Linked DNA regions of Xanthobacter dioxanivorans. Each later gene encodes a partner of the first gene's protein in a complex. Links are inferred from orthologs where the notes say so. Each region holds a gene or a part of one and is shown in the gene's direction. Other genes may lie near its edges. The genes, in order: mfd and uvrA.

What was found.
Region 2: the proteins of mfd (region 1) and uvrA are in contact, whole or in part, in a crystal structure (PDB 4DFC), measured with the Escherichia coli proteins. The link is inferred for Xanthobacter dioxanivorans from one-to-one orthologs.

Annotation. Positions count from the first base shown.
Region 1 is NZ_CP063362.1:4,345,697-4,361,233, forward strand. The notes cover bases 4,905-8,962. They hold mfd (transcription-repair coupling factor), read left to right. Parts: upstream 4,905-5,255; coding sequence 5,256-8,762; downstream 8,763-8,962. Other genes in these bases: EZH22_RS20280 (FAD assembly factor SdhE), read left to right, coding at 4,916-5,212; EZH22_RS20290 (hypothetical protein), read right to left, coding at 8,819-8,962. Also shown: EZH22_RS20245 (SDR family NAD(P)-dependent oxidoreductase), read right to left, coding at 1-166; EZH22_RS20250 (Rieske 2Fe-2S domain-containing protein), read right to left, coding at 292-624; EZH22_RS20255 (indole-3-glycerol phosphate synthase TrpC), read left to right, coding at 828-1,670; EZH22_RS20260 (FmdB family zinc ribbon protein), read left to right, coding at 1,829-2,056; EZH22_RS20265 (hypothetical protein), read left to right, coding at 2,239-3,318; EZH22_RS20270 (STAS domain-containing protein), read left to right, coding at 3,434-3,790; EZH22_RS20275 (bestrophin-like domain), read right to left, coding at 3,835-4,611; more of EZH22_RS20290, read right to left, coding at 8,963-9,157; groL (chaperonin GroEL), read right to left, coding at 10,082-11,713; co-chaperone GroES, read right to left, coding at 11,775-12,089; EZH22_RS20305 (usg protein), read left to right, coding at 12,567-12,809; EZH22_RS20310 (DJ-1/PfpI family protein), read left to right, coding at 12,932-13,513; EZH22_RS20315 (ribbon-helix-helix domain-containing protein), read left to right, coding at 13,641-14,039; EZH22_RS20320 (exopolysaccharide biosynthesis protein), read left to right, coding at 14,116-14,718; tRNA preQ1(34) S-adenosylmethionine ribosyltransferase-isomerase QueA, read left to right, coding at 14,737-15,537. UniProt on the Escherichia coli protein: Couples transcription and DNA repair by recognizing RNA polymerase (RNAP) stalled at DNA lesions. Mediates ATP-dependent release of RNAP and its truncated transcript from the DNA, and recruitment of nucleotide excision repair machinery to the damaged site.
Region 2 is NZ_CP063362.1:4,030,268-4,045,368, reverse strand. The notes cover bases 4,040-7,661. They hold uvrA (excinuclease ABC subunit UvrA), read left to right. Parts: upstream 4,040-4,389; coding sequence 4,390-7,461; downstream 7,462-7,661. Other genes in these bases: EZH22_RS18830 (hypothetical protein), read left to right, coding at 4,040-4,355. In the rest of the region: gyrA (DNA gyrase subunit A), read right to left, coding at 121-2,862; ssb (single-stranded DNA-binding protein), read right to left, coding at 3,338-3,880; more of EZH22_RS18830, read left to right, coding at 4,029-4,039; EZH22_RS18820 (FkbM family methyltransferase), read right to left, coding at 7,765-8,460; EZH22_RS18815 (DUF1127 domain-containing protein), read left to right, coding at 8,749-8,910; methylenetetrahydrofolate--tRNA-(uracil(54)-C(5))-methyltransferase (FADH(2)-oxidizing) TrmFO, read left to right, coding at 9,142-10,629; EZH22_RS18805 (serine/threonine protein kinase), read left to right, coding at 10,639-11,742; EZH22_RS18800 (phytoene/squalene synthase family protein), read right to left, coding at 11,961-12,869; EZH22_RS18795 (Mth938-like domain-containing protein), read right to left, coding at 12,906-13,292; protein translocase subunit SecF, read right to left, coding at 13,336-14,358; protein translocase subunit SecD, read right to left, coding at 14,372-15,101. UniProt on the Escherichia coli protein: The UvrABC repair system catalyzes the recognition and processing of DNA lesions. UvrA is an ATPase and a DNA-binding protein. A damage recognition complex composed of 2 UvrA and 2 UvrB subunits scans DNA for abnormalities.

The DNA of each region.
Region 1 (15,537 bases):
CGTCGGCGGCGATGGCGCGGGCGCCGGTCTCGGCGACGAGGGGGGCGAGCTTCTCCACGTCCCGCGCCACGAGGGCGATGCGGAAGCCCTCCTTGGCGAGACGGCGGGCGAGGGCGGCGCTGAGGCCCTTTCCGGCCCCGACGATCACGGCGGTCTCTTGTGGCATGGCATGACTCTCCGGCCGGGGCGCGGGAGCGCCCGCCTGTGGCGTTCAAACATCCAGGCGCGCGGCTTCTGGGCGCGCGCTCGCCGCGTCGCGGCCTGGCGTGCGGATGGGGTGGGCGTCTCTGGTCAGGGGTCGACGAAGAGCGGGGAGACGCCTTCGGTATCAATATAGACGACCCCGTCCTCGATCTTCACCGGATACTCGGCGAGCGGGCTTTCCTGCGGCTCGACGGGCGCGCCGGAATTGAGGTCCCAGGTCCAGAAATGGAGCGGGCAGGTGAGCACGGTGCCGTCGAAGCTCGCCTCGTTGAGGGCCGTGGCGGAATGGGGGCACACCCCCTGGAACGCCCGGATTTCGCCATTGTCGGGCCAGGCGAGGACGATGAGGTGGGTGTCGGCGATGACGAGCCGCATGCCACCCTCGGCAATGGTTTCGGATTTGCAGACGCGGGTGAACATCTTCGTGAAAATCTCTCTTCGCAGAAATCAGATCGGGGCATGAAAACGCGCCCATGATCACCCCATGCGGGCGGCGAGAAAAGAGGGGACCGGCGAATTGATGCGCGCGCCGGTGGCCAAGGCCGCAGAAATCTGGAACCCTTGGACGCGCATTTTTCAGACGGGGCGGTTCCGCGCCCCTTTGCAACACCGGGTGTTTGTTCATGCCATTGCCAGCAGGAAGCCGACTGAAGCCGTTCATCGTCCAGCGACTCGACCAGCTCAACAAGGCCAAGGCCCGCCGCTCGCTGGGCCAGATCCAGGGCAAGATCGGCGAGATGCCGATGACCCGCGGCTTCCAGGGCGCCCTCGCCGCCGCGTTCAACCGCACCGGCGTCCCGTCGATCATCGCCGAGCTGAAGGGCGGTTCGCCGTTCGATCCCGCCTTGCGCACCATGGTGCCCTACAAGGCGCTGGCGGAGGATTTCGAGGCGGTCGGCGCCGCCGGCCTCTCGGTGGCGGTGGAGCGGCAGGTGTTCCGCGGCTCCTATTCCGACCTCGCCACCGTGCGCGGGGTGGTGGACCTGCCCCTGCTCGCCCGCGACATCATCTTCGACGTCTACCAGATCCTGGAGGCGCGCCTCGCCGGGGCGGACGCGGTGGTGCTCTCGGCGGGGCTGCTCGGGGCGCAGCTGGGCGAGTTCCGGGAGCGGGCCGCCTCCATCGCCCTCGACGTGCTGGTGGAGGTGCATACCCCCGCCGAGGTCGAGGCCGCCCGTGCCGCCGGCGCGGATTTTCTCTGCGTCACCAACCGGAACATCCATACCTTCGAATTGAAGCCGGGGACGTGCGAGGAGCTGCTTCCCCTCATTCCCGCCGGTGCGGCCTTCGTGGTGGCCGACGGCGGGCTCGGCTCGGCGGAGGATCGCGCCCGGCTCGGCACCGCGGGGGCCAAGGCGCTGCTGATCGGCACCGCGCTGATGACCGATGCCGATCCTGCCGGCGTGCTGGAGCAGGTGATGGGCGTCGAGACCACGGGCGCCGAGGCGGACGCGGAGGAGGGCTGAGCGCCCCGCCGCCCATCTGGCCCACTTCCTGCTTCGTCGGGGTGAAGGCTGCCGTCCCGAGCGACGACGGGGCGGCGGGTGACGCCGTGTCCGCTCTGGAATGTCGTTGCAGATCAACGCGATGCGGGCGCGGGGCGTGGGTGAATGGAGGCTTGGCGGTGCCGCTCTACAACTATCATTGTCCCGATTGCGACAAGGATTCGGAAATGCTGGTCGGCGTGTCCGAGACACCGGCTTGCCCGTCCTGCGGCAGCCTTCGCCTCGAGCAGCTGGTTTCCCGCATCGCTCCGGAGGGAAAGCTGAAGGCGGCCGCGAAGGTCTGGCGCGCCCAGGCGGCGCGGGAGGGGCATGCGAGCAATTTCAGCGCTGCGGAACGCAAGCGCTGATACGGCTTTTCCGCCTGCGCTCCGGCTCCGCCGGGCGCCAGCGGAGGGGGCGGGCGGGCATTTTCCGGCGGCGGGCACGCAATGTGCTTGAGGTGGGCCTGCACCTGGATCGTTGGCCGAACTCCGCCGGGCTGGAAAAGCGGGAGGGACGGCGATCCATCACCCGCCCGGAGGGCGCCCACATGACTGCCCCATTCGCTCCCACGCTCGCCAGCGACGCCGGTTACGTCTCGCCGTCGCATCTGCGCACGCCGCTGCGCTCCTTTCTCGTGAGCCATGACAAGGGCATCTACTGGCTCAGGATGCCGGCCGACACCGGCAAGAGCGAGTTCATCCGCGGCATCGTCGCCCGCCGCCCGGGAAAGGATGGCCGGCCGGAGAGCATCGACAGCGCCATCTCCAGCGGGATGCACGCCGTCGCGGTGGCGCTGGAGCCCGGTGATGGCGCGCCTCAGCTGGTGGCCGCCCTGAAATCCGCCTTCGACGCGGAGTTCGGCCCGGCCGGCGACGCCCAGCCCCCGCAGATCCGTTCCGGCGACGCGGCTGGCGCCCGGGCGGATTTCGCCGCCTGGCTCGGGCGGCTCGCGGACCTCGGCCGGGCCGGCGGCGGCAAGCGGCTTCTCCTCTGCATCGACGGCCTCGAAGTGGCCGCGGCGCCGGGGGAGGGCGGGGCGGCTTGCCTGCTGGACCTGCTGCCGGATCCGGCGCAGGTGCCTGACGGCCTCGTGCTTCTGCTCACCTCCCGGCCGGGTGAAGACTGGCCGGACGGTGCCTTTGCTCCGGTCGCCGCCCGGTTCGCCGGGGCGCCCGCCGTCGCGGTGCACGATGTGGGGCTGGCCGACGCGAGCTATGTGGAGAGCCTGCAGAAGCTGTTCCGCGAGCGGCTGCGGCCGGTGCTGCGCGCGCGCTCAGTGGCGTGCCTCAAGGACCTCCTGGAGGCCAAGGCCGCCTTCGAGAAGGGCGGCCGCGACGCCCGCCTCACCAATGATCCGGTTCTGCGCGATGGCCTGAAGGACGACTGGAAGAAGCTGACCAACAAATATCCGCGCTATTCCGGCCAGCTCCTGCCGGTGGCGCCGCTGGTGCCCCTGCTCGACCAGTTCGACCGGCTCTGGACGCAGGTCATGGACCGCGGGGAGCAGCGGTTCCGCTACGTCCGCATGCTCATCGACCATATCGTGGACGGAACCCTGGCCGTGGAGGAGGTGGCGGCATTGCCTGCCGGTACGGCACTTGCCACGCGGCTGGCGCCGGCCGCGTGAGGCCGGAGGCCGGCTGTCACAAAACTGTAAAGCCGGGGTGGGATGACGGGCGCATGTCGGCGCACGGGGATGCATTGCGTCGGCCCGCGCGCTTTTCCCGGAAAGACCCATCGCCATGAAGCTCGAATCCGCGACCCTCGGCCCCGGTCAGATCCTCATCACTCTGGACGGCCGCCTCGACATCGCCGGCGCCGCCGAGATCGAAACCACTTTCAGCGCATTGGTGAGCCACGCGCAGGCGGCCCTGGTGGACATGGCCGGCGTGCCCTTCCTCGCCTCCATCGGCATCCGGCTGATCCTGGTCAACGCCAAGGGGCTGTACCGCCGCGGCGGCCGGCTCGTCCTGTTCGGCGCCGACCCGCAGGTGGAGAAGGTGCTGCTCATGACCGGCGTCGGCGAGCTCACCACCATCGTCGCGACGCGCGAGGAAGCCCTCGCCGCCATCAGCGCGACCGCCGGCGGCGCCGGCTGACCGGCTCCCGACGTCGGGCCGGGGAACGCAGGGCGGATCCGGCCCTAGGCGGCGGGCCGCGCACCGGTCATGGAGATATTCAGTTCCCGGATCACCCTGTAGACGGGCTCGGCGGAGGGACGGATCAGCCCCTGCGAGGGTGAGCCCAACTCCAGGATGATGAAGACGCATCCGGCGATGGCCGAGGCGCCGAGGAGCAGGAACACGATCACCGTCGCGTTCTTCGGCGCGAACAGCCCGAAGCTCGCGAACAGCAGCGAGAGCCAGGCCACCAGCATCACGAAGAACGGGGCCGGCATCACCATCTTGGTCTTCTCCACCAGCGTCCAGCGGGCATCGACCATGTTCTCCATGAGCGAGAGCGCGCGGTTCTGGATGTAGCGTTCCCGGTCCGTGGTCGGGGCGAGGCGCAGCACCTCCTCGTTGAGGGCCTCCAGCCGGTGGAGGGTGTCGACGCCCACGTCGTCGGTGGCCGGCTGGTCGATCTCCGCCGCCTTCAGCTTGGCATAGGCCATCAGGTGGTCGCGGGCGTCCACGGTCGCCGCGCCGTAGGCGAGCAGCGTCCGGTTCAGCTTGATGATGTCCGTCGCCAGGGTCTCGATGGCCGCCGTGCGGGCGCTGAACGACGAGCTGGCGCTGTTCACCATGAGGCCGAGCACCAGGGCCGCCAGCGTGCCGACCACGGCCATGGACACGGAAACCGCCGTCCCCGTCTCTCCCGTGAGGTGATGTTCCGGCAGCTTCGGCGCGAGCCAGATGCCGATGAGCGCCCCGCCGCAGATCGCGGTGAGGGAGAGAAGGCCGGCAAGTATGGAACTCATGGGCACCTGACCATCCGGCCGCACGGGACCCGGCGCACGATGCGGCCGGGCCTGGGGCCCTGCCTTCGGGCGGGCAGGGGGCAGTGCCTGCCGCCCGCGGGCCGTCAGCCTGTCGCACCCGCGCCCGGCCTTGGCAAGGGTCCCGCGGGGCAAGGGACCCGCGGGACCCCGTGCGCCGAAGCCGAGGGACGGCCGCCTCGTGCCCGCGCCAGCGCGCCCCACTGGCCAAACCCGCCCCGATGCCCCTATATGCCGGCCACGGACGGGCTTTTTGGCCCGGCCGACGCCGTGCTTTGGAGGCATCATGTCGGGCTTAACCAGGTCCAGCGACGGGCTGGACGAGCGGCGCCGCCGCATCCTGTTCCGCGCCTGGCACCGCGGCATGCGGGAGATGGACCTCATCCTCGGCAATTTCGCCAATGCCGAGATCGAGACCCTGTCCGACCCGGACCTCGACGCCTTCGAGGAACTGCTCGAGCCCGAGGACCAGACGGTCTTCTCGTGGATCAGCGGCACCGAGCCGATCCCGCCGGAATACGACACGCCGCTCTTCGCCCAGATCCGGGCGTTCCACCTTTCCGGGCGCGGCCTGCCGGATTGAGCCGGGCCCGCGCCCCACGACACCGCCGTCCCGGAGTTTCCCCTTGAAGCGTCCCCAGCCCCTCGCCGATGCGCTGGCCGAAGGCCGACCGCTCATCCTCTCCCGCGTCGCTGACGGCATGGAGGGCATGGTGGTGGCGGACCTTGCCCGCTCCATCGCCGCGCAGAAAAACGCACCCTGGCCGAGCCTGACGATGGTGTGCCGCGACGGGCAGCGCATGGCGGCCGTGGAGCGGGGCCTTGCCTTCTTCGCCCCGGAGCTGGAGGTGATTTCCTTCCCCTCGTGGGACTGCCTGCCCTACGACCGCGCCTCGCCGAACGCCGCCATCGTGGCGCGGCGCATGGCGGCGCTGGCGAAGCTCGCGCGCGTCAAGGGCGGGGCGGCGAGCGTGCTGCTCACCACCGTCAACGCCACGGTGCAGCGCGTGCCGGCCAAGGGGCTCGTCGCGGCCCAGTCGCTGGTGGCCGCGCCGGGCAACGCCATCGCCCTCGACGGCATCGTCGAATGGGCCGAGCAGAACGGCTTCCTGCGCACGCCCACGGTCCGCGACACCGGCGAATACGCGGTGCGCGGCGGCCTGATCGACCTCTTCCCGCCCGGCCTCGATGCGCCCATCCGCCTCGATTTCTTCGGCGAGACGCTGGAAACCATCCGTGCCTTCGATCCCGAGACCCAGCGCACCACCGGGCAGGTGCGGTCCCTGGAGCTGGTGCCAATGGCCGAGTTCCAGCTGACCACCGACACCATGCGGCGCTTCCGCATGGCTTATGTGGCCGCCTTCGGCGCCGCGCAGAAGGGCGACACCCTCTATGAGGCGGTGAGCGAGGGCCGGCGCCACGCCGGCATGGAGCACTGGCTCCCGCTCTTCCACGAGCGCATGGACACGCTGTTCGACTATATCGAGGGCGGCACGCTGCTCCTTGATTCGTTGCTGGAGGAGGCGGCCGGCGAGCGCATCGCCCAGATCGCCGACTATTACGAGGCGCGCAAGTCGGCGCAGGACCAGCGGGGCGGCCCGGTCTACAATCCGCTGCCGCCGGACAAGCTGTATCTGGCCGGTCCCGAATGGAACAAGCGCATCGCCCGGATGCGCCTTGCCCGCCTCAGCCCGTTCGCCGTGCCGGAGAATGCGGACGGCCGCGCCATCGACCTCGGCGGCACGCAGGGCCGCTCGTTTGCCGCCGAGCGGGCGGAGACCGAGGGCAACGTCTTCGACGCCGCCGTCGCCCATGTGCGGGACCTGCAGAAGACCAAGAAGGTCATCCTCGCCGGCTGGTCCGAGGGCTCGCGCGAGCGGCTCGGCACGGTGCTTGCCGACCACGGGCTGAAGGGCGCCGCCGCCATCTCCCGCTTCGACAGCCTCTCCGCCTTGCCGAAGACGCAGGCGGCGCTGGCCGTGTTCGGGCTGGAGGCGGGGTTCGAGACGCCGGACTTCGCCGTCATCGGCGAGCAGGACATCCTCGGCGACCGCCTGGTGCGCCCCAAGCGCAAGGCGCGCCGGCCGCAGGACGTGCTCACGGAATTGACCGCGCTCACCGCCGGCGACCTCGTGGTGCACGTGGACCACGGCATCGGCCGCTTCGTCGGCCTGAAGACCGTGGAGGCCATGGGCGCCCCCCACGATTGCCTGGAGATCCATTATGCCGGCGGCGACAAGCTGTTCCTGCCGGTGGAGAACCTGGAGCTCCTGAGCCGCTACGGCTCGGAGGACACCGAGGCCCAGCTCGACAAGCTGGGCGGCGGGGCCTGGCAGGCGCGCAAGGCGCGGATGAAGAAGCGCATCCGCGAGATGGCCTCCGAGCTGATCAAGATCGCCGCCCAGCGCCAGCTCGGCGAGGCGCCGAAGCTGGTGCCCGCCATGGGCCTCTACGACGAGTTCCGCGCCCGCTTCCCCTACGAGGAGACGGACGACCAGGAAGCCGCCATCGACTCGGTGCTGGACGACCTCGCCTCCGGCCACCCCATGGATCGGCTGATCTGCGGCGACGTGGGCTTCGGCAAGACGGAAGTCGCCCTGCGGGCCGCCTTCGCCGTGGCGCTCTCCGGCAAGCAGGTGGCGGTGGTGGTGCCCACCACGCTGCTTGCCCGCCAGCATTTCAAGACCTTCTCCGATCGCTTCCACGGCCTGCCGGTGAACGTCGCCCAGGCGTCGCGGATGGTGACGGGCAAGGACCTGGCCGCGGTGAAGAAGGGTCTTGCCGATGGCGCCGTCGACATCGTGGTGGGAACCCACGCACTGCTGGGCAAGGCCATCCACTTCAAGGACCTCGGCCTCGTCATCGTGGACGAGGAGCAGCATTTCGGCGTCTCCCACAAGGAGCGGCTGAAGCAGCTGCGGGCCGAGGTGCATGTGCTCACCCTCACCGCGACGCCCATCCCGCGCACCCTGCAACTGGCCATGACCGGGGTGCGCGAGCTCTCCATCATCGCCACCCCGCCGGTGGACCGGCTCGCGGTGCGCACCTTCATCACGCCGTTCGATGCATTGATCGTGCGCGAGGCGCTGCTGCGCGAGCGCTATCGCGGCGGGCAGAGCTTCTACGTGGTGCCGCGCATCGAGGACCTAGCCGAGGTGCGCGAGTTCCTTGCCGCCTCGGTTCCGGAGGTGAAGGTGGCGGTGGCTCACGGCCAGCTGGCGGCCGGGGCGCTCGAAGACATCATGACCGCCTTCTATGACGGCCAGTACGACGTGCTGCTCTCCACCACCATCGTGGAGAGCGGCCTCGACGTGCCCAACGCCAACACCCTCATCGTGCACCGGGCCGACATGTTCGGCCTCGCCCAGCTCTACCAGCTGCGCGGGCGCGTCGGCCGGGCCAAGGCGCGGGCCTATGCCATCTTCACCGTGCCGGCGACGAAGCCCATCACCGCGCAGGCGGAACGGCGGCTGAAGGTGTTGCAGTCGCTGGAGACGCTGGGCGCCGGCTTCCAGCTGGCGAGCCACGACCTCGACATCCGTGGCGCCGGCAACCTTTTGGGCGACGAGCAGTCCGGCCATATCAAGGAAGTGGGCTACGAGCTGTACCAGGAGATGCTGCAGGAGGCGATCGCCCACCTCAAGGCCGGCATCACCGACTATGTGGACGACAAGTGGTCGCCCAATATCACCATCGGCATGCCGGTGCTGATCCCCGAGGACTACGTGGCCGACCTGCACGTGCGCCTCGCCCTCTACCGGCGCCTCGCGGACATTCAGGACGACGCGGAGATCGACGCCTTCGGGGCGGAGCTGGTGGACCGCTTCGGCCCGACGCCGGAGGAGGTGGGCCAGCTGCTCCAGCTCACCCAGATCAAGGCGCTGGCCCGCAAGGCCAATGTGGAGAAGGTGGATTCCGGGCCGAAGGGCGTGGTGTTCGGCTTCCGCGACAACGAGTTCGCCGACCCCTCGGGCCTGGTGAAGCTGATCGGGCAGGAGGGGAGCCTGGCCAAGGTGCGCCCCGACTTCAAGGTGGTGTTCCTGCGCGACTGGCCCACCGCCGAAGCGCGGCTGAAGGGCACGCTGGTGGTGCTGAAGAAGCTCGCCGCGCTGGCGGTCAAGAAGGGACTGTGAAACGCATCCGGCCCGACGCGCTGGCGCCGGGCCGGGACATGGGATGACCGCCCGGCTTACTTGACGCCCAGCACGCCGCCGACGGCGCCGCCCACGGCACCCACGGTCCCGCCGACCACGGCGCCCACCGGGCCCGCCGCCTTCTCGCCGGCGCGGGCGCCTTCCTGCGCACCGGTGCCGGTGCCCTTGACCCCGCCGGCCACGCCACCGGCCACGCCGCCACCGACGCCGCCGACCGTGCCGCCAACCACGCCGCCCACCGGGCCGGCCGCCTTGTCACCCACGTTCGCGCCCGCATTGGCGCCCTGTTCGGCGCCCTTGACCACGCCCTGCGCGAATGCCGCGGTGGGGGCGAGAGCCAGGAAAAGGGCTGCCGCAGCAATGGTCGTCTTCATGGCTGATCCTTTCATGTTCGACAGATGCCGCACCGGTGCCGATGGCGAAAAAACGTCTCGGCCGTGCGCGCGATCCTCCGGGCTTCGTCGATCAACTGGCCCTGGGTCAACATAACCCGGCCGAAGCGTGGCCGCCACCGGCCCCGTCAATTCTCAGGGACGGGTTGGTTTGACCTTCAGCCGGACGAACGGCGACGGGGACGCCCCGGACAGGCCGGGGCGTGACCGCGGTGCTTTCGGATCGGATGCGCCGCCGCCTCCAGCCGCAGGCTATGCCCCCTCTCCCCTTGTGGGAGAGGGTTGGGGTGAGGGGTGGCACGGCGCCGGGAAACAGGGCGCAAACGGAGAAACCGGCCCCCTCACCCCCGTCCCCTCTCCCGCGAGGGGAGAGGGGAGGAGCGCCGCGTGTGCGGCACGGGAGGTGCCCGTCGCCCCATGCAACCGTCATCCCCCGGCCTGTCCGCGCCGGCGGAACCGTGGACGCCCCGGACGAGCCGGGGCATGACCGCGGTTTAATGCCGATTGCGAAACGAAAACGGCCGAGCAAGCTGCCCGGCCGTCTCCATTTCTTTCCATGCCGCCGCCCGAGCAAACCGGCATGCCGGTTTGCGTCACGAGAAGACTCGCCGGGCGGCGTCAGGCACTCTGCCTGGATCAGAAGTCCATGCCGCCGCCCGAGCAAACCGGCATGCCGGTTTGCGTCACGAGAAGACTCGCCGGGCGGCGTCAGGCACTCTGCCTGGATCAGAAGTCCATGCCGCCGCCCGAGCAAACCGGCATGCCGGTTTGCGTCACGAGAAGACTCGCCGGGCGGCGTCAGGCACTCTGCCTGGATCAGAAGTCCATGCCGCCGCCCGAGCAAACCGGCATGCCGGTTTGCGTCACGAGAAGACTCGCCGGGCGGCGTCAGGCACTCTGCCTGGATCAGAAGTCCATGCCGCCGCCCGGCATGGCCGGGGCCGCGGGGGCGTTCTTCTTCGGCAGTTCGGCGATGAGCGCCTCGGTGGTGATCAGGAGGCCGGAGATGGAGGCGGCGTCCTGGAGGGCGGTGCGCACGACCTTGGTGGGGTCGATGATGCCCGACTTCACCATGTCCACGTATTCGCCGGTCTGGGCGTTGTAGCCGAAGCTGTAGTCGGAGGACTCGAGGATCTTGCCCACCACCACGGAGCCGTCGTCGCCCGCGTTCTGGACGATCTGGCGCGCCGGGGCCTGGATGGCGCGGCGGACGATCTCGATGCCGGTCTTCTGGTCGGCGTTGTCGACCTTGAGGCCTTCGAGCACCTTGATGGAGCGCAGCAGGGCCACGCCGCCGCCGGGCACGATGCCTTCTTCCACCGCGGCGCGGGTGGCGTGCAGGGCGTCGTCCACGCGGTCCTTCTTCTCCTTGACTTCCACTTCCGTGGAGCCGCCCACGCGTACCACGGCGACGCCGCCGGCGAGCTTGGCGAGGCGCTCCTGCGCCTTCTCACGGTCGTAGTCGGAGGTGGTGGTCTCGATCTGGGCGCGGATCTGGGAGATGCGGGCCTCGATGTCGGCCTTCTCGCCGGCGCCGTCGACGATGGTGGTGTTCTCCTTCTCGATCACCACCTTCTTGGCGCGGCCGAGCATGGAGAGGTTCACGCTGTCGAGCTTGATGCCGACTTCCTCGGAGATCACCGTGCCGCCGGTCAGGATCGCGATGTCCTGTAGCATGGCCTTGCGGCGGTCGCCGAAGCCGGGGGCCTTCACCGCCGCGACCTTCAGGCCGCCGCGCAGCTTGTTCACCACCAGGGTGGCGAGGGCCTCGCCTTCCACGTCCTCGGCGATGATCAGCAGCGGACGGGCCGACTGCACCACCGCCTCGAGCACGGGGAGGAGCTCCTGCAGGCCGGACAGCTTCTTCTCGTTGATGAGGATGTAGGGCTCCTCGAACTCAACGCGCATCTTCTCGGCGTTGGTCACGAAGTAGGGCGAGAGGTAGCCGCGATCGAACTGCATGCCCTCCACCACGTCGAGCTCGGTCTCGAAGGACTTGGCTTCCTCGACGGTGATGACGCCCTCGTTGCCGACCTTCTTCATCGCCTCGGCGAGGAACTTGCCGACCTCGGCGTCGCCGTTGGCGGAGATGGTGCCGACCTGGGCGATCTCGTCGTTGGAGGTCACCTTCTTGGAGTTGGCGGCCAGGTCCTTGACGATGGCATCCACCGCGAGGTCGATGCCGCGCTTGAGGTCCATGGGGTTCATGCCGGCGGCAACCGCCTTGGCGCCCTCGCGGACGATGGCCTGGGCCAGCACGGTGGCGGTGGTGGTGCCGTCGCCGGCAAGGTCGTTGGTCTTGGAGGCGACCTCACGCACCAGCTGGGCGCCGAGGTTCTCGAACTTGTCCTCGAGCTCGATCTCCTTGGCCACCGACACACCGTCCTTGGTGATGCGGGGGGCGCCGAAGCTCTTCTCGATCACCACGTTGCGGCCCTTGGGGCCGAGGGTGACCTTCACGGCATTGGCGAGGATATCGACGCCGCGCAGGACCTTGTCGCGCGCATCGACGGAAAATTTTACGTCCTTGGCAGCCATGGGGCATGCTCCTTCAGATTGGGACGATGGAGTTCAGGAATTCAAGCGAGGGAAGGCGCGCTCAGGCGGCCTTCTTGGCGCCGGCAGGAGCGTCGAGCACGCCGAGGATGTCGCTCTCCTTCATGATGAGCAGATCCTGGCCGTCGATCTTGACCTCGGTGCCGGACCACTTGCCGAACAGCACGATGTCACCGGCCTTCACGTCGAGGGCGACGATCTCGCCCTTCTCGTTGCGGGCGCCGGAGCCCACGGCGATCACTTCGCCCTGCTGCGGCTTTTCCTTCGCCGTATCGGGAATGATGATGCCGCCGGCGGACTTCGCTTCGGCGTCGATGCGCTTCACAACCACGCGGTCGTGCAGAGGACGGAAACCCATCGGGAAACCTCCGGTTTGATGCTTCTTTTCAAGGCGCGGGCACCCCTGCGCCCGGCCCGAACGCGATCTAAGGGCCTTGTTTTCGTCCCGCAAGGGGCCGGACGAAAAATTTAGCACTCGCCGTGCGGGAGTGCTAGCAGCGCCGGAACGCGAGGAAAATCAAAGGCGGGTCGCGTGCGAGGCGGTCCGGACAGGGCTCGGCGCCCGAGCGGGGCCGGTTGTCAGCAGTCTCCGCTATGCGCTGCTAGCCCTTTGTTTTTGCAAGAAGAAACTAAACTTTAGCCTTGGCGGGACGAAACTCTGGAGCCGACAATGCATTGTCTGGTCCCGGCGTATCCCGCGGCTGGCTGCGGGACCTCCGGGTTCGGGGATATGGAGGTGTGACCCATGGTAACCCGTTCATCCCAAGGGGCCCCGGTGACTCAATCGTCCCTGGGGGCCCGCTCGTCCCAGGTGTCGCGCGACTTCGCCTTGCAGATGGAGGGCTACGGCCTCGCCACGGCCGAGATCCTCTACCGCATGCCCGACCATCCCAGCCTTCTTCAGACCTATCTCTGGCAGGAATACGACCTCTGCCCGAAGTTCCCCGAGCTCAACCGGTTCCTGGACTTCTGGAAACGGGAGATCGAGGGGCGGCTGCATTCGGTGCGGGTGGCCCATTGCGGCCTCATCAAGCCGGCGGAGCTGAGGTCGGTGGACGGGATGTTCCTGCTCAACTGACGCGCCCGAAGGCCCGACGCACGCCTGTCGCAACCGGATAACACCCGGCTGTCGCCGCCTGCGCCTAGCCTTTCCTCCGAAGCCGGCGGCCGGTGCGGCCGCGGCCAGCGGGGAGAATGCGGATGCCGGGCAAGCGCATTTTGATGATCGTCGGGGATTTCGGCGAGGACTACGAGATCATGGTGCCGTTCCAGGCGCTGCTGGCGGTGGGGCACGCGGTGGATTCGGTCTGTCCGGGCAAGAAGGCCGGCGACAAGGTCGCCACCGCCATCCACGATTTCGAGGGCCACCAGACCTATACCGAGAAGCCGGGCCACCTTTTCACGCTCAATGCCACCTTCGCGGCGGTTGATCCCGCGGACTACGACGCGCTGCTGGTGCCGGGCGGGCGGGCGCCGGAATACCTGCGGCTCGATCCGGCGGTGATCGCCGCGGTGCGCCACTTCTTCGACGCCGGCAAGCCGGTGGCCGCCATCTGCCACGGCGCCCAGCTCCTCGCCGCCGCCCGCGTCCTCGAGGGGCGCACCTGCTCGGCCTATCCGGCGTGCCGGCCAGAGGTGGAGCTGGCCGGCGGCACCTATGCCGACATTCCCGTCGATGCCGCCGTCACCGAAGGCAACCTCGTGAGCGCGCCCGCCTGGCCGGCCCATCCGGCCTTTGTCGCGCAGTTCCTTGCCCTATTGGGCACGCGCATCTCCCATTGATCGCTAAATTGCGTTATTGGGAGATCGGGCGGCAAGGGCATGCGCGCTGTGCGGGGGTTCAGCGCGCATGCCCGTCCGCCGCCGTCCGCCCGGCGAGAGCAAAGCGGGGCGAATAGAGGGTCGCCGCATGTGCCGTTTGTTCGTCGAGGCGGATCCGGCGCTGTGGACCGCGGAAACGCGAGCCCTGCGCCTCAACGGCTTCTCCACCTCGGTGCGGCTGGAGGCCTTCTTCTGGACCGTTCTGGAACAGATCGCCGCGCGCGACGGCCTCACCGTAGGCCGGCTGGTGGCGCGGCTGCACGACGAGCTGACCGAGGCGGCGGCCGACATCGACAATTTCACCTCCTTCCTGCGGGTGTGCTGCGGACGCTTCCTCGCCTTGCAGGCGGCGGGCCTCGTGCCGCCGGCGGGGGCCCTGCGCGCGCTCGACGTCTCCTCCATCCTGCGCGCCGAAGGGGCGTCCCGCGACGGCCGGGCCCAGCCGGTTGCCGCCGCGCGGGGCCGGGGCGCACGGCCGGCGGCATGACCGAGGGGAAGGACCATGCCCTGACACTGCCGCTTTCCCGGTGCTATGAGTGATGCGACCACCCAACGAGGTCGCCTTGGATCACCGAACACCCAGAACGTCCGAACTGCTTGCCGCCGTCCTCGCCGCCCAGGAGGAGGACAAGGTGGCCATAGGCGATCTTGTGAACGCCTTGCGGAACCGCGCGTTCGGCATTCTCTTCCTCATCTTCGGCATCCCGAACTGCATTCCCATGCCGCCCGGCATCCCGGTCATCTGCGGCATCATCCTCGGCCTCATCGGCCTGCAGATGACCATGGGCCGGCAGGAATTGTGGCTGCCGGACTTCATCGCCCGCCGCACCTTCTCGCGTGCCATGCTGGAGGCGATCGTCACCAGGTCGCGGCCGTGGATCGAGCGCTTCGAGAACATCTCCCAGCCCCGCTATGAGCAGTTCGCCGGCCCCACCGCCCGGCGCGTGGTGGGCGCGACGGTGGTGCTGCTGGGCTTCATCCTGCTTCTGCCCATCCCCTTCCTCGGCAACCTGCCGCCCGGCTTCGCCGTGTGCATCTTCGGCCTCGGCCTCGTGGAGCGGGACGGGCTGGTGATCCTCGCAGGCTTCGGCGCGACGGTGCTGGGGCTGATCGTCACCGCGCTGATGAGCTGGGCCATCTATCAGGGCGCCATCGCCATCTTCTGAACGGTCCTTTCTCCTCCCATGCGTGTCGACGCCTTCGATTTCGAGCTCCCGCCCGAGCGGATCGCCCTGCGCCCCGCCGAGCCGCGCGAGGCCGCGCGCCTCCTGGTGATTCGTCCGGGCGCCGCGCCCGAGCTGCAGGATGCGCGGGTGGGCGACCTGCCGTCCTTCCTGCGTCCCGGCGACGCGCTGGTGGTGAACGACACCCGCGTCATCCCCGCCGCCCTCGAAGGCACCCGCTCGCGCGCGGGCGCGAGCACCGTGCGCATCGAGGCGAACCTGGTGAAGCGGCTCGACGCCGCGCGCTGGACCGCCTTCGCCAAACCGGCGAAGCGCCTCAGGGTGGGCGACGTGGTGCGCTTCGGCGGGGCGGGGGAAACCTGCCTCCTCGGCACCCTCGATGCCCGGGTGGAGGCCAAGCGCGAGGCCGAGGTGGACTTCGCCTTCGCCTTTTCCGGCCCGGCCCTGGACGAGGCGCTGCAGCAGGTGGGGCACATGCCCATCCCGCCCTACATCGCGGCGCGCCGGGCGGAGGATGACCGCGACCGCACCGACTACCAGGCCCTGTTCGCCCGCGTCGACGGCTCGGTGGCCGCGCCCACGGCGAGCCTGCATTTCACCCCGTCGCTGATGGCGGCGATCGAAGCGCGCGGCGTCTCGGTCCACACCGTGACGCTGCACGTGGGGGCGGGCACCTTCCTGCCGGTGAAGGCGGAGGACACCTCCGGCCACATCATGCATCCCGAATGGGGCGAGGTTTCCGCCGCCACCGCCGCGGCGCTGAACGCCGCGCGGGCCAAGGGCGGGCGCATCGTCACGGTG
Region 2 (15,101 bases), 310 kb from region 1 along the record:
CGGCGGTACTGGAACGCGGTGCTGGGACGTGGCACCGGCCGGCTGGCCCGGCCGAGCCATGCCGCCACCCGGCGCCCCATCTCACCGCAAGCACATAAGCGCATCCCGCCGGCGCCCGCTTTATGCCTCCGGCGCCTCGCCTGCATCCTCGCCGTCGGCATCGGCCCCGGCATCGTCGCTGATGTGCTCCACCGAGACCACCCGCTCGCCTTCCGCCGTGTCGAACACGATCACGCCCTGGCTGGCGCGACCGACGATGCGGATGCCATCCACCGGGCAGCGGATGAGCTGGCCGCCGTCGGTCACCAGCATGATCTGGTCCTGGTCCTCCACCGGGAAGGAGGCGACGAGGCGGCCGTTGCGCTCGTTCACCGCCATGGCGACGATGCCCTTGCCGCCGCGGCCGGTGACCCGGTACTCGTAGGACGAGGTCCGCTTGCCGTAGCCGTTCTCGGAGACGGTGAGGATGAACTGCTCCAGCGCGCTCATCTGCGCGTAGCGCTCCTGGCTGAGCTGGCCGGAGCCGCTCGCGCCTTCCTCCTGCTCCACCTCGGCGCTCTCGCCCGCCTCGCCGCGCAGGGCCCGGCGCATCTTGATGTAGGCAAGGCGCTGGTCGGCCTCCGCATCCACATGGCGGATGATGGCCATGGAGATGATCTTGTCACCCTCCTCCAGCCGGATGCCCCGCACGCCGACGCTGTCACGCCCCTTGAACAGCCGCACCTCGGTGACCGGGAAGCGGATGCAGGCGCCGGCCGCGGTGGTGAGCAGCACGTCGTCATCTTCCGTGCACAGGCCCACCTCGGCGATGGACTCGCCGTCGGCGAGCTTCATGGCGATCTTGCCGTTGCGGTTCACCTGGGCGAAATCGGTGAGCGCATTGCGCCGCACCGTGCCGCCGGTGGTGGCGAACATGATCTGCAGGCGGTCGTCCGCCTCCCGCTCCTCCGGCAGCAGCACCACGGAGGTGATCCGCTCGTCCTGCTCCAGCGGCAGGATGTTGATGAGCGCCTTGCCGCGCGCCTGGGGCGCCGCAAGCGGCAAGCGCCACACCTTCAGCTTGTAGACCTGCCCCTTGGACGAGAAGAACAGCACCGGCGCGTGGGTCGAGGCGACGAACAGACGGGTGACGAAGTCCTCGTCCCGCGTCTGCATGGCCGAGCGGCCCTTGCCGCCGCGCCGCTGCGCCCGGTAGGTGGAGAGGGGCACGCGCTTGATGTAGCCGGCGTGGGAGACGGTGACCACCATCTCCTCACGCTGGATGAGGTCTTCGTCTTCCAGGTCGCCGAAGCCCTCCACGATCTCCGTGCGGCGCGGCGTGCCGAACTCCGCCTTGATGGCCAGCAACTCGTCGCGAATGATGGCCCGCATGCGTGGCCGGCTGGCGAGGATATCCAGATAGTCGGCGATCTCGGTGGCGAGCTTGTCCAGCTCGTCGGCCACCTCGTCGCGGCCCAGCGCGGTGAGGCGCTGCAGGCGCAGGTCGAGGATGGCGCGGGCCTGCACCTCGGAGAGGCGGTAGGTATCGTCCGCGTTCAACTTGTGGCGCGGATCGGCGATGAGGGCGATGAGCGGCGCCATGTCCTTGGCCGGCCAGTCGCGACCCATCAGCGACTCGCGGGCGCTGGCCGGATCCGGCGCCGTGCGGATCAGGCGGATGACCTCGTCGATGTTCGCCACCGCGATGGCGAGGCCCACCAGAACGTGGGCGCGGTCGCGCGCCTTGCGCAGCAGGAACTTGGTGCGCCGGCGGATCACCTCCTCGCGGAAGGCGATGAAGGCGGTTAGGACGTCGTGCAGGGTGAGCACGCCCGGCTTGCCGCCGGAGAGCGCCACCATGTTCACGCCGAACGAGGTCTGCAGAAGCGTGAGGCGGTAGAGGTTGTTCAGCACCACGTCCGCCTGGGCGTCGCGCTTGATCTCGATGACCACCCGCATGCCGTCGCGGTCGCTCTCGTCGCGGATCTCGGAGATGCCCTCGACGCGCTTGTCGCGCACCAGCTCGGCGATCTTCTCGACCATCGTCGCCTTGTTCACCTGATAGGGAATCTCGGTGATGATGAGCGCTTCGCGATCCTTGCGCGTGGTCTCGATGGCGACCCTGGCCCGCATGAGCACCGAACCACGGCCGGTCAGGTACGCCTGGCGGATGCCGGTGCGCCCGAGGATCATCGCGCCGGTGGGGAAGTCAGGCCCGGGCAGCAGGTCGAGCAGCGCCTCGGGCTCCAGCGTGGGGTCGTCGAGCAGCGCGACGGTGGTGTCGATGATCTCGCCGAGATTGTGCGGCGGGATGTTGGTGGCCATGCCCACCGCGATGCCGCCGGCACCGTTCACCAGCAGGTTGGGGAACTTGGCCGGCAGGACGGTGGGTTCGCTCTCCGAGTTGTCGTAGTTGTCCTGATAGTCGACCGTGTCCTTGTCGAGGTCGTCGAGCAGGGTGCCGGTCACCTTCTCCAGGCGCACCTCGGTGTAGCGCATGGCCGCCGGGGCGTCGCCGTCCACCGAGCCGAAATTCCCCTGCCCGTCCACCAGTGGCAGGCGCATGGCGAAGGTCTGGGCCATGCGCACGAGGGCGTCGTAGACCGACTGGTCGCCATGGGGATGGTACTTGCCGATCACGTCGCCGACCACGCGGGCGGACTTGCGGTACTGCTTGTTCCACTCGTACCCGTTCTCGTGCATGGAAAACAGGATGCGGCGATGCACCGGCTTGAGGCCGTCGCGCACGTCGGGCAGGGCCCGGGCGACGATGACGCTCATGGCGTAATCGAGGTAGGAGCGCGACAGCTCCTCCGTGATGGAAACGGGCCGGATATCGGACGGCGGCTCGCCGCCGGGCTTCGGCGTCTCGGAATCGGCCAAAAGTCAGCACTCTCAATCGTGGAACGAGGTGTCCCCTTCTAGCCGATTCACCTTGCGGACGCCAGCGAAACCCCTGCGGCAGAACGATTTTTTCTTATTATTTATCAATTACTTACAGGCAGTCGCGCAAGAGGCGTGCCGACAATTTGACCCTTTTGCGTCAAATGGCCCCCGCCAGCCGAAAACGACGGCGCGCACGAGGCACCCCGGATGCTGGACGAAGGCCCCGTACCGGCGGGCCCGCCCCCGAAACGAACGGGACCCGCACGCCGGCGCGCAGCTACGGCACGCCATCGCCCGCCGCTCAGCGCAAGGGGTATGACGAGCAGGATGGGGCTCCAACGCCCGCGCGGCGCAGTGCTGCCAGGATCGACAATGGCCCGCCCCGGCTTGACAATGGCAGGCCCCGCCAGAGGCGGGCGAGAGCGCGCGGCATCACACGCCCGGACCCGTCCGCGCCCCCTGCACGGCAGCTCTAGAAGGGAATCTCGTCGTCGAGATCGTTCACCGGCCGCCCGCCGGCCGAGCCGCCGCCCGCGGGAGCCGGCCTGCGTCCGCCGCCGGAACCGCCGCCATAGCTGCCCCCGCCGCCGATGCTGCCGCCACCCATGGGGCTTGCGGAACCGAAGTCCGATCCGCCGCCATATTCTTCGGCGCCGCCGCCCTCGCCGCGTCCGTCAAGCAGTGTCAGCTCGCCGCGATAGGGCCGCAGCACCACCTCGGTGGTGTAGGTCTCGCGCCCGTCCTTCTCATATTTGCGGGTTTCGAGCTGCCCCTCGATATAGACCTTGGAGCCCTTCTTCAGGAACCGCTCGGCGACGCCCACCAGATTCTCGTTGAAGATCACCACCCGGTGCCATTCCGTGCGCTCGCGGCGCTCGCCGGAGGCCTTGTCCCGCCAGTTCTCCGAGGTGGCAATGGACAGGTTGCACACCCGCCCGCCGTTCTGGAACGCCTTCACCTCCGGATCCCGGCCGAGATTGCCGATCAGGATCACCTTGTTGACGCTGCCGGCCATCCCGCCACTCCCTCGTTCACCGATGCCTGTTGCGGCCTGCACCCTATCGCCCCCGCGACACCGCGCGAGCGGAAAAGCGCACTTTTCCACCTGAGACTGCCGGCCGGGGCCCCCGGCCCTACCCTGCCCCCGTCGCGGGTGACCCGCCATGTTCCTGTTGTGTTCTTATCCGTTCGCGATTTCGGGCGCAAGCGGCATGTGCGGCCATGCCGCCGATGCTCGTGGACTGCTGCGCCGGATTTTTGACTCGCGGCCCCCGTTGGTTCCTGATATGTTCTCTACCGCATTGCACACGGACGACTACATTTGGGCCATGATGATGAGCGAATTTGATCCGCCGGGAGTGGAGGCGAAGCTCGACGACACGCCCGGATGGGACATGATTGCTCGGCCCCGCTTGCAGTCCTCGCCGCCACGTTTGCCCCCGTCGCCGGTTCGCTCAGCCCTGCTGAAGGCGGCCTTCCTTCTGCCCTGACCCTTTTCGCGCCTGACGGCGCAAGCGGAGATCCATGTCCGATCGCGCTCTCCCTTCGCGGGCGGCTTCCGCCCCAGAACCTGCCCGCCGCGACGCCCGCACGCTCTCGGTGCGCGGCGCGCGCGAGCACAATCTGAAGAACGTGGATCTCGAGATCCCGCGCGACAGCCTCGTGGTGTTCACCGGGCTGTCGGGCTCGGGCAAGAGCTCGCTCGCCTTCGACACCATCTACGCGGAGGGCCAGCGGCGCTACGTGGAAAGCCTGTCGGCCTATGCCCGCCAGTTCCTGGAGATGATGCAGAAGCCGGACGTGGACCAGATCGACGGCCTGTCTCCCGCCATCTCCATCGAGCAGAAGACCACCTCGAAGAACCCCCGCTCCACGGTGGGCACGGTCACCGAGATCTACGACTACATGCGCCTGCTCTGGGCGCGCACGGGCGTGCCCTATTCGCCCGCCACCGGCCTGCCCATCGAGAGCCAGACCGTCTCCCAGATGGTGGACCGGACGCTGGCCCTGCCCGAGGGCACGCGGCTCTACATCCTCGCGCCGGTGGTGCGCGGGCGGAAGGGCGAGTACCGCAAGGAGCTCGCCGAATGGATGAAGAAGGGCTTCCAGCGGGTGAAGGTGGACGGCGCCTTCCACGAGATCGCCGAGGCCCCGGCTCTGGACAAGAAGTTCAAGCACGACATCGACGTGGTGGTGGACCGCATCGTGGTGCGCGCCGACCTTGCCGCCCGCCTCGCCGACAGCTTCGAGACCGCCCTGGGGCTTGCCGACGGCATCGCCGTGGCCGAGTTCGCCGACGAGAAGGACGAGGCCGGCGCCCCCCGGCGCATCCTGTTCTCGGAGAAGTTCGCCTGCCCGGTCTCCGGCTTCACCATCTCCGAGATCGAGCCGCGCCTGTTCTCCTTCAACAATCCGTTCGGCGCCTGCCCGGCCTGCGACGGCCTGGGCGTGGAGCAGACCATCGATCCGGACCTGGTGGTGCCGGACAAGGCCCGCTCGCTGAAGCAGGGCGCCATCGCCCCGTGGGCGAAGTCCACCTCGCCCTATTACGGCCAGACGCTGGATGCCCTGGCCAGGCATTACAAGTTCAAGCTCAACGTACCCTTCGCCGATCTGCCGGAGAAAGCCAGGGACGTGCTGCTCTTCGGCTCGGGCGACGAGAAGGTCACCTTCGCCTACGACGACGGCATGCGCGCCTACGAGACATCAAAGACGTTCGAGGGCGTGGTGCGCAACCTCGACCGACGCTGGAAGGAGACGGACAGCGACTGGGCGCGGGAGGAGATCTCGAAATATTTCTCCACGGTGCCATGCAAGGTCTGCTCGGGCTATCGCCTGAAGCCGGAGGCGCGCGCGGTGAAGATCGCCGGCAAGCATATCGGCGAGGTGGGCGAGCTCTCGGTAAAGGCGGCCGCCGGCTGGTTCGAGACGCTGCCGGGCGCGCTCACCGAAAAGCAGAACGAGATCGCCGGGCGGATCCTCAAGGAGATCCGCGAGCGCCTCCAGTTCCTGCTCGACGTGGGTCTCGAGTATCTCACCCTGGCCCGGGCCTCCGGCACCCTGTCCGGCGGCGAGAGCCAGCGCATCCGCCTCGCCTCGCAGATCGGCTCGGGGCTCACCGGCGTGCTCTACGTGCTGGACGAGCCGTCCATCGGCCTGCACCAGCGCGACAATGCCCGTCTGCTGGAGACGCTGAAGCATCTGCGCGACCTCGGCAACACGGTGATCGTGGTGGAACACGACGAGGACGCCATTCTCGCCGCCGATTATGTGGTGGACGTGGGCCCCGGCGCCGGCATCCATGGCGGGTGCATCGTGGCCCAGGGCACGCCGGCCGAGATCCTCGCCGATCCCAATTCGCTCACCGGCCGCTATCTCACCGGGGCGCTCTCGGTGGGCGTGCCGGCGCGGCGCAAGCCCAATCCCAAGCGCACGCTGAAGCTCTCCGGCGCGCGCGGCAACAACCTGAAGAACGTCACCGCCGAGATCCCGCTCGGCCTGTTCACCTGCATCACCGGCGTGTCGGGCGGCGGCAAGTCCACGCTGCTCATCGACACCCTCTACAAGGCGGTGGCGCGGCGCCTCAACGGCGCCTCCGAGGCGCCGGCCCCGTTCGACAAGCTGGAGGGGCTGGAGCACCTCGACAAGGTCATCGACATCGACCAGTCGCCCATCGGCCGCACGCCACGCTCCAATCCCGCCACCTATACCGGGGCCTTCACCCCCATCCGCGAATGGTTCGCCGGCCTGCCGGAGGCCAAGGCGCGCGGCTACGGCGCCGGTCGCTTCTCGTTCAACGTGAAGGGCGGGCGCTGCGAGGCCTGCCAGGGCGACGGCGTCATCAAGATCGAGATGCACTTCCTGCCGGACGTCTACGTCACCTGCGACGTGTGCAAGGGCAAGCGCTACAATCGCGAGACGCTGGAGGTCACCTTTAAGAACAAGTCCATCGCCGACGTGCTGGACATGACGGTGGAAGAGGGCGCGCAGTTCTTCAAGGCGGTGCCGTCCGTGCGCGAGAAGCTGGAGACGCTGCACCGCGTGGGCCTCGACTACATCAAGGTGGGCCAGCAGGCGACCACGCTCTCCGGCGGCGAGGCGCAGCGGGTGAAGCTCTCCAAGGAGCTGTCGAAGCGCGCCACGGGGCGCACCCTCTATATCCTCGACGAGCCCACCACGGGCCTGCACTTCCACGACGTGAAGAAGCTGCTCGAAGTGCTGCATGAACTGGTGGAGCAGGGCAATTCGGTGGTGGTGATCGAGCACAATCTCGAAGTCATCAAGACCGCCGACTGGATCCTGGACCTCGGCCCCGAGGGCGGGGATGGGGGCGGCGAGATCGTGGTGGCCGGCACGCCGGAGACCGTGGCGCAGCATCCGCGCTCCCACACCGGCCACTTCCTCGCCGAGGTGCTGGCGCGCCGCCCCATGGCGGGGCCACGCGATCGGGCCACGGGTGCCGCGCAGGTGCGTGGAGCCGCGCGGAGCCGGACGCCACCGGACGTTGCGGAAGAACCGGCGAGCCTGCTTGCGGAAACGCCCGCCGAGAGCGCCAGGCCGGTCCGCGGACGGCGGCGACGCCAGGCCGCTGAATAGGGGCGACCCTCACGCCAGGCTGCCGAACAGGCGGCACCACCACGCCAGGCGGAAGGCGGACGGTTCGGGCGGACGGGCTCGCCAGCCCTGATGGACGCCGCCGGATAGAGGCGGCGGGCATCCTCTGACGGGCATCGTCATCCGGGCATCGCCTCTCGCGTGACCGGGGCGCAGCCGGGCGCGTGCCGCGCAAGGATGCGGACGCGGCAAGCACGCGGCTCCCGGGCAGTGGGGCGACAGAGCGTGTGGCGACAGGATCGAGAGGCAGGCCAGCCTGCGGAGAGCGAGGCGATGGCGTGTGGGTCAGCGGCGGATGCGCCGCAGCATCCGTCCGATTCCGTAGGTCCATGCGAGCTGCAGCCGGCCGTCCAGGCCGAGCGGGAAGCGTTCTTCCCGAGGCACGAACCAGGCATTGTGCCCGGTGCGGCGCACCAGCCGGTAGCCGCCACGCCTCAGCAGGCTCGTTGTCTCCCCGAAGCGCGTCAGGTCGTCCACCAGGATGAGCTTCGGTCGATAGCGGGACAGGTCCAGCCCGCGCAGCACGTCCGGCTCGGCCCCTTCGACGTCCACCGACAGGTAATCCAGCCGTTCGATGCCGGCGTCTTCCAGCACGCAATCCAGCGTGGACGCAGGCACGTCGATCACCAGCTCATCCGTCACCTTCCGGGGATCGAAGCGCACGGTGCTGTTGCCGCGGCGCTCCAGCAGCGCGATGTGCCCCGCCGCCGCTTGCTGCGGCGCCACGCAGGCACATTGCCGCACCTGCGCCCGGCGGCTTCTGCGCAGATTGTCCGCAAGGTCCGGCAGCGGCTCGATCAGCAGCCCATCCCAGCCACCCAACTCCAGGTGGTAGGTCTGGCTCTGGTAAACCGGATCGTAAGCGCCCACTTCGACGAAATAACCGACTTTGCCGGCAAAAAAACTGGCGACGAGGCTTTGTTCTTCATGCCCGGACGTCACCGTATCCGTCATCTGTCCGACGCCGTTAAGCATAGACATGAGCAAATCCCTCAGGTCTCGTCCCATCTCCGCTGACAGCAAGCGCTTCAACATCGTGGATATGAAGATAAGCGCTTCATCGCACGCGCTCGAAGGAGTGACTACAAGAAACGTTGCTTAGTTGTATTACATAGCGTCACCGCACGCAGCGTGCGGCAACCCGGATCATGCGCGAGGCGCAATGCTGCAATGCGATCGCCATTCTATGGCATTGCAGCATGACGCGCTATGTATCGTTACGAGAATCGCGTGGTGCAGATGCATCCTGCGAATGAGTGGAGAGAAATCATGTTGCTCTGGGGTTTCCTGGCGCGGCAGTTCCGCCGGTGGCAGGTCTACAATCGCACCGTGGCTGAGCTGTCCCAGCTCGACGATCGCAGCCTCGCGGACATCAATGTGACCCGTGGCGAGATCCGCGCCGTAGCGCGGCACGCATCCGTCGCCGGCTGACCGCCAACGACAAAGAATGAACGGCTGGCGGATTTCCGCCGGCGCGTGAGAATGGCCCCCCAGGGGCCATTTTCGTTTATGGGGCAATGCGTTCTCGGCCCACGCCCGGCCCGGATTGCGCGGCTTGGCGCGGCTCGGAGGGTTGAAGCCGGACGCCCGGCTGTGGCACACCCTCCATCCCATCCCGGAACGGGGAGGCAATTGGCCACCCCGCGGGAGCAAGGAGGACGAATGCCGGGTGAAGCCACGCGCGCGCCGGTCCAGATCGACCTGGCCCGAACTGCCGACGTCCAGGCTCTCGCGCCCGTGACCGGGGGTCCGGCGGTGCATGTGGTCGGCGGCGGCCTCGCCGGGTCCGAGGCGGCCTGGCAGATCGCGGCGCGGGGCGTGCCCGTGGTGCTGCATGAAATGCGTCCGCAGCGCACCACCGAAGCCCATCTCACCGATGGCCTCGCCGAGCTCGTCTGCTCCAACTCCTTCCGCTCCGACGACGCGCAGGCCAATGCGGTGGGCGTCCTGCATGCCGAAATGCGGCAGGCCGGCTCGCTCATCCTGCGTTGCGCCGACCTCAATCAGGTGCCCGCCGGCGGCGCCCTCGCCGTGGACCGCGAGGGCTTCTCGCGCGCGGTGACGCAGGCGCTGGAAGATCACCCCCTCATCGAGATCCGCCGCGAGGAGGTCACCGACCTGCCCCCCGCCGACTGGGACAAGGTGATCCTCGCCACCGGCCCCCTCACCTCCGCCGCGCTGGCGGAGGCCATTCTGGCGCGCACCGGCGAGAGCGCGCTCGCCTTCTTCGACGCCATCGCCCCCATCGTGCATTTCGACAGCATCGACATGGGCAAGGCGTGGTTCCAGTCGCGCTACGACAAGCCCGGGCCCGGTGGCACCGGGGCGGACTATATCAACTGCCCTCTGGACGAAGCCCAGTACCACGCCTTCGTGGATGCCCTCATCGCCGGCGAGAAGGCGCCCATGCGCGACTTCGAGGCGAAGACGCCCTATTTCGACGGCTGCCTGCCCATCGAGGTGATGGCCGAGCGCGGCCGCGAGACCCTGCGCTTCGGCCCCATGAAGCCGGTGGGCCTCACCAATCCCCACGCCCCGGACGTCAAGGCCTATGCCATCGTCCAGCTGCGCCAGGACAACAAGCTCGGCACGCTCTACAACATGGTGGGCTTCCAGACGAAGCTGCGCCATGGCGAGCAGGCACGCGTGTTCCGCGCCATTCCGGGGCTGGAGAATGCCGAGTTCGCGCGCCTCGGCGGCCTCCACCGCAACACCTATCTCAACTCGCCCCGCCTGCTGGACGCAACGCTGCAGCTGAAGGCGGATCCGCGGCTGCGCTTCGCCGGCCAGATCACCGGCTGCGAGGGCTATGTGGAAAGCGCGGCGGTGGGGCTCATGGCGGGACGCTTCGCGGCGGCCGAGCGGCTCGGCGAAGCGGTGGTGCCGCCGCCGCCCACCACGGCGCACGGGGCGCTGCTCGCCCACATCACCGGCGGCCATGTGGAGGCGCAGGAGGAGAGCGCGGCGCGCTCCTTCCAGCCCATGAACATCAATTTCGGCCTCTTCCCGCCGCTGGAGGAGGCCCCGCGCGGCGAGCCCGGCAAGCGCCTGCGCGGCGCCGAGAAGACGCTGGCCAAGAAGAAGGCCCTCGCCGTCCGGGCGCTCGCCCACATGGCGGCGTGGCTCGACACGCCGGCCCGGGCGGCTTAGGAGGCGCTCATGCCGCGCATGTCCAGCTCGCCGCCGCCCGTGGAATACCGTGCCGACCCGGCCCGTTTCGCCGTCGATACGGTGCTGAAGCGCGACGTGTTCTCAACCGTCGAGCGCGGCACCTGGACGGATGCGCGCGGGCGCGCGTGGCCAGCCGTGCGCCGGCGCTGGAACGAGGTCTCGCCGTGGCTGGCGCCTCTGGCCCGGCGCCTCGCCGCCTTCGAGATCAAGGCGCTGGAGCGTGTCACCCGCACCGGGGTGACGACCCCGCTCCTCGCCGTGGGCGACCGCTTCCTGGTGCGCGGCTGGGTGGAGGGCGTGCCTTTGCAGATCGCCCGGCCCGCCGGCGACCTCCATTTCTTCCGCTCCGCCAAGGCGGCGCTGCATACGCTGCATGCCGCCGGATATGTGCACAACGACCTCGCCAAGCAGCAGAACTGGCTGCGCGGGGCGGACGGCGAAGCCTGGCTCATGGATTTCCAGCTGGCCCTGCCCATCAGCCGGCGCTGGAAGATGGGGCGGGTGCTGGCCTATGAGGACCTGCGGCACCTCCTGAAGCACAAGCGCACATACTGCCCGCAGGCGCTCACCGCCCGCGAGAAGAAGATGCTGGCGACCAAGAGCCTGCCCACCCGGGTATGGATGGCAACGGGCAAGAAGCTCTACCGCTTCGTCACGCGCCGCCTCATGTCGTATTCAGATACCGAGGGGCGCGGCCCCAGGGTCACCCAGGTGGCGCCGCGCATCGCGGCGGCCCTCGCCACCCATCCGGCGGTGGCCGAGGTGCACATGGCCGACTTCCAGACCCTGGGCGGCAAGGTGGGCCTCTACGCGTTCGTCGCCCCGCGCGGGACGGTGACGGAGGAGGCGCTGCGCGCGCATCTCGCCGCCGCTTTGCCCGACCGGCCGCATCTCGACCGGCTCCAGCTGGTGGAGGCCCTGCCCCACGGTCCAGACGGCGCAGTACGGGACGACCTGCTGCTGCTCGTCGCCCGCAACCAGATCGAGATGCTGGACGAGCTGGCGGGATCGGAGCCCGTCCGGCTGCTGGTGGCGGAGATCGCGCGGGGTCGGCTGAACCTGACGGACCGGATCACCCGCCCGGCAGCGTGAGACGCGCGACCGCGCCCGGGGCCATCGACGGAGGAGCCTCACCGACGGCAGAAGCCGGCGCGCAGAGCCGGGACCCGGCGGAGAGGTCTGCGAAACAGGCTCTGGCTCCGTGCTGCTGAGACCCGCAAGCGCCCTTCCGAGCCCCTTCGGCAGGGTCTTCATGCCGGGGCACCGCTCCCTTTTCGTCACTGCTCCAGTCGCCCGGCGCACGAGCCCCCTCAGAACCACACCCGCCCGGACGCCGCCCGGCGTGCCGCGCGCCAGAGGGCGAACTGGCGCCGGAATGGCGAAAGCCCGCCCACCTGCCGAAACGGGTCCTTCACCCGCGCCAGCGCCTTGAGGTCGCCCGCGACCAGCGCCAGCGGCAGATAGGGCGCCGCGACGGCATCAGCCGGGCCAAGCTTTACGGCTGCGTCCCGCGCCGCCGCGAGGTGCCGCGCCGCCTGCGCTCGCCAATCCGCGAGGGCGGCCTGGAGCTGTGGCGTCACGGTGCCGGACACCGCGTCATCCCGCCCGATGCCGTGCCGCGCGAGGAGATCGAGCGGCAAATAGCACTGCCCGCGCGCCGCGTGGATGGGGAAGGCGCGCAGGAGCCCGGTCATGGCCAGCGCCACGCCCCCATGGCCGGACAGGTCACCTGTCGCCGCAGCCGCGGCCGGGGAAAGCACCAGCGCCGAGAGCTGCAGCAAAGCGGAGGCTGTCTCCCCCGCATAGCCTTCCAGGTCCGCCACTGACGGCATGGGATCATCGTAGAGGTCGAATATGCGCGCATCCACGAGGGCGACCAGGCTCGCGCGCGGCAGGGCGAAGCGGTCAGCGGTGTCCAGCAGCGCCGCGGCGATGGGGTGGCCTTCCACGGCGCCCCTCCCCTGCCCCTCGATCACCTCCCGCCACCAGGCGAGGCGCACCTCGCCGGGGAGCGGCTCGCGCACCACCTCGCGCACCCGCGCCACGTCGAGGCTGAAGGCGTAGAGGGCAAGGAGATGGCGCCTCAGCTCCTCGGGCGCGAAAAGCGCGGCGAGGAAACGGTCGCGGTCCTGTGCCCGCACCTGTTCGGCGCAATAGGCATAGGCGGCGGCGATGAGCGCATCGGGGGGCGCATCCGGGGACATGGGGGGCGGGGACATGGGGGCCGGGGACATGGGGGCCTCCTCCGCCCGCCGTCAGACGGCAATGAGGGCCGCGCCCACCCGGCGGCCCTCGGCGAGCAGCACGTTGTAGGTGGCGGCGGCAGCCGGTGTGGGCATCAGCTCGAAGCGCAGGCCCTTGCCGCGCAGGAGTTGCTTCAGCGGCTCCCTGAGATGCGCCGGGTCGGCCCCCGTGCCGATGAACAGCAGCTCGAACGCCGCAGCCTCGGCGAGGATGGGCGCGAGGGCGCCCGCATCGACCTGCGCCATGGCGGCCGGAGCCCAGGCGCGGATACCGGACGGCAGCGCCAGGATGGAGCCGGCATGGGACATGCCGGCGAAATGGAAGAACTGGTCGCCATAGCCGTCGATGGCGACCTGACGGGGCAGGAACTGGCGCAGGGGCAAATCGCGCGGAGACAAGTCACGCGGAGGCGAAGGATCGCCGGGCGCCCGCGCCACCGCCTCAGGCCTTGGCCGGCTTGGACGGCCCACCCGACGGCGACGCCTTGCCCGGCTCGGCCTTCGCGGCCTCGGCCTTGGCAGGCAGCGCCTTGGCTGCAGCGCCATCCGCCTCGGCATCGGCCGCCACCACCGAGGCGCGCAGGCCGAGATGGATGAGGATGGGCGCCGCCACGAAGATGGTGGAATAGGTGCCGATCACCACGCCCACCGTCATCGCCAGCGAGAAGCCGCGCAGCACCTCGCCGCCGAAGAAATACAGGGCGAGGGTGGCGAAGAAGGTGGTGGTGGAGACGATGATGGTGCGCGAGAAGGTGGCGTTCACCGCCACGTCGAGCAGCTCGGGCAGCGGCATTTTCTTGTAGCGGCGCAGCATCTCGCGGATGCGGTCGTACACGACCACCGTGTCGTTGAGCGAATAGCCCATGATGGTGAGGATGGCGGCGATGGAGGTGAGGTCGAAGTCGATCCCGAACGCCGAATAGATCATCAGCGTGACGAAGATGTCGTGCATCGTCGTCACGATGGCGCCCACCGCGAACTGCCACTCGAAGCGGAACCACAGATAGGCCAGAACCGCCACCGCGCCGAGCACGAGGGCGAGGATGGACTGGCGCACCAGCTCGCCGGAAACGCTGGGACCCACCGTCTCCACGCGGCGGATGGTGTATTCGGTGCCGAGCACGTCCCTCACCTTGGCAAGGATCGCCTGCTGGGCCTCGTCGGTGCTGCCGAACGCGCCGATGCGGATCAGCACGTCGCGCGGTGAGCCGAACTCCTGGATCTGCACGTCGCCCACGTCGAGGTCCGTGAGGTGCTCGCGCAGGGCGCCCACGTCGGCCACCTGCTGGCTGGTCTGCGCCTCGATGAGCGTGCCGCCGCGGAAATCGATGCCCAGATTGAAGCCGTAGATGGCGAACAGGAGCACGGCGACAATGGACAGCGCCGCCGAGAACGGGAACGTCCAGTGGCGCAGGCGCATGAAGTGGATGTTGGTCTGCGCCGGGATGTAGTCGATCAAAGGCATGTGCGGCGGACCTTCAGATGGGCAGCTTCGCCGGCCGCCGCCACTTCACCCAATAGGCGATCATGAGCCGCGTCAGGGTGTAGGCGGTGAACATGGTGGTCAGAAGGCCGAGGATGTAGGTGACGGCGAAGCCGCGCACCGGGCCCGACCCGCCCATGAGGAACAGGATGACCGCCGTGGCAAGCGAGGTGATGTTGGCGTCGAGGATGGTGCCGAGGGCGTTCACGAAGCCCTTGTCGATGGCCGAGATGGCAGACCGGCCTTCCCGCGCCTCGTCGCGCATGCGCTCGAAGATGACGACGTTGGAATCAACCGCCATGCCGATGGTGAGCACGACGCCGGCGATGCCCGGCAGGGTCAGCGTCGCCCCCAGCACCGACTGCAGGGCGAACATGAGCATGATATGCACGGCCAGCGCCACCAGCGCGAACAGGCCGAACAGGCCGTAGACCGCGAGCATGAACACCGCCACGAGGCCGGTGGCCACGTAGGCGGCCACCTTGCCGGCATGGATGGAATCGGCGCCGAGGCTCGGGCCGACGGTGCGTTCCTCCACCACCTTGAGCGGGGCCGGCAGGGCGCCGGCGCGCAGGAGGATGGCGAGGTCGTTGGCCTGCTGCACGCTGAACGAGCCGGAGATCTGCCCGGAGCCGCCGAGGATGGGCTCGCGGATCACCGGCGCCGAGATCACCTGGTTGTCGAGCACGATGGCGAAGGGCCGGCCCACCGCCTCCTGCGAGACC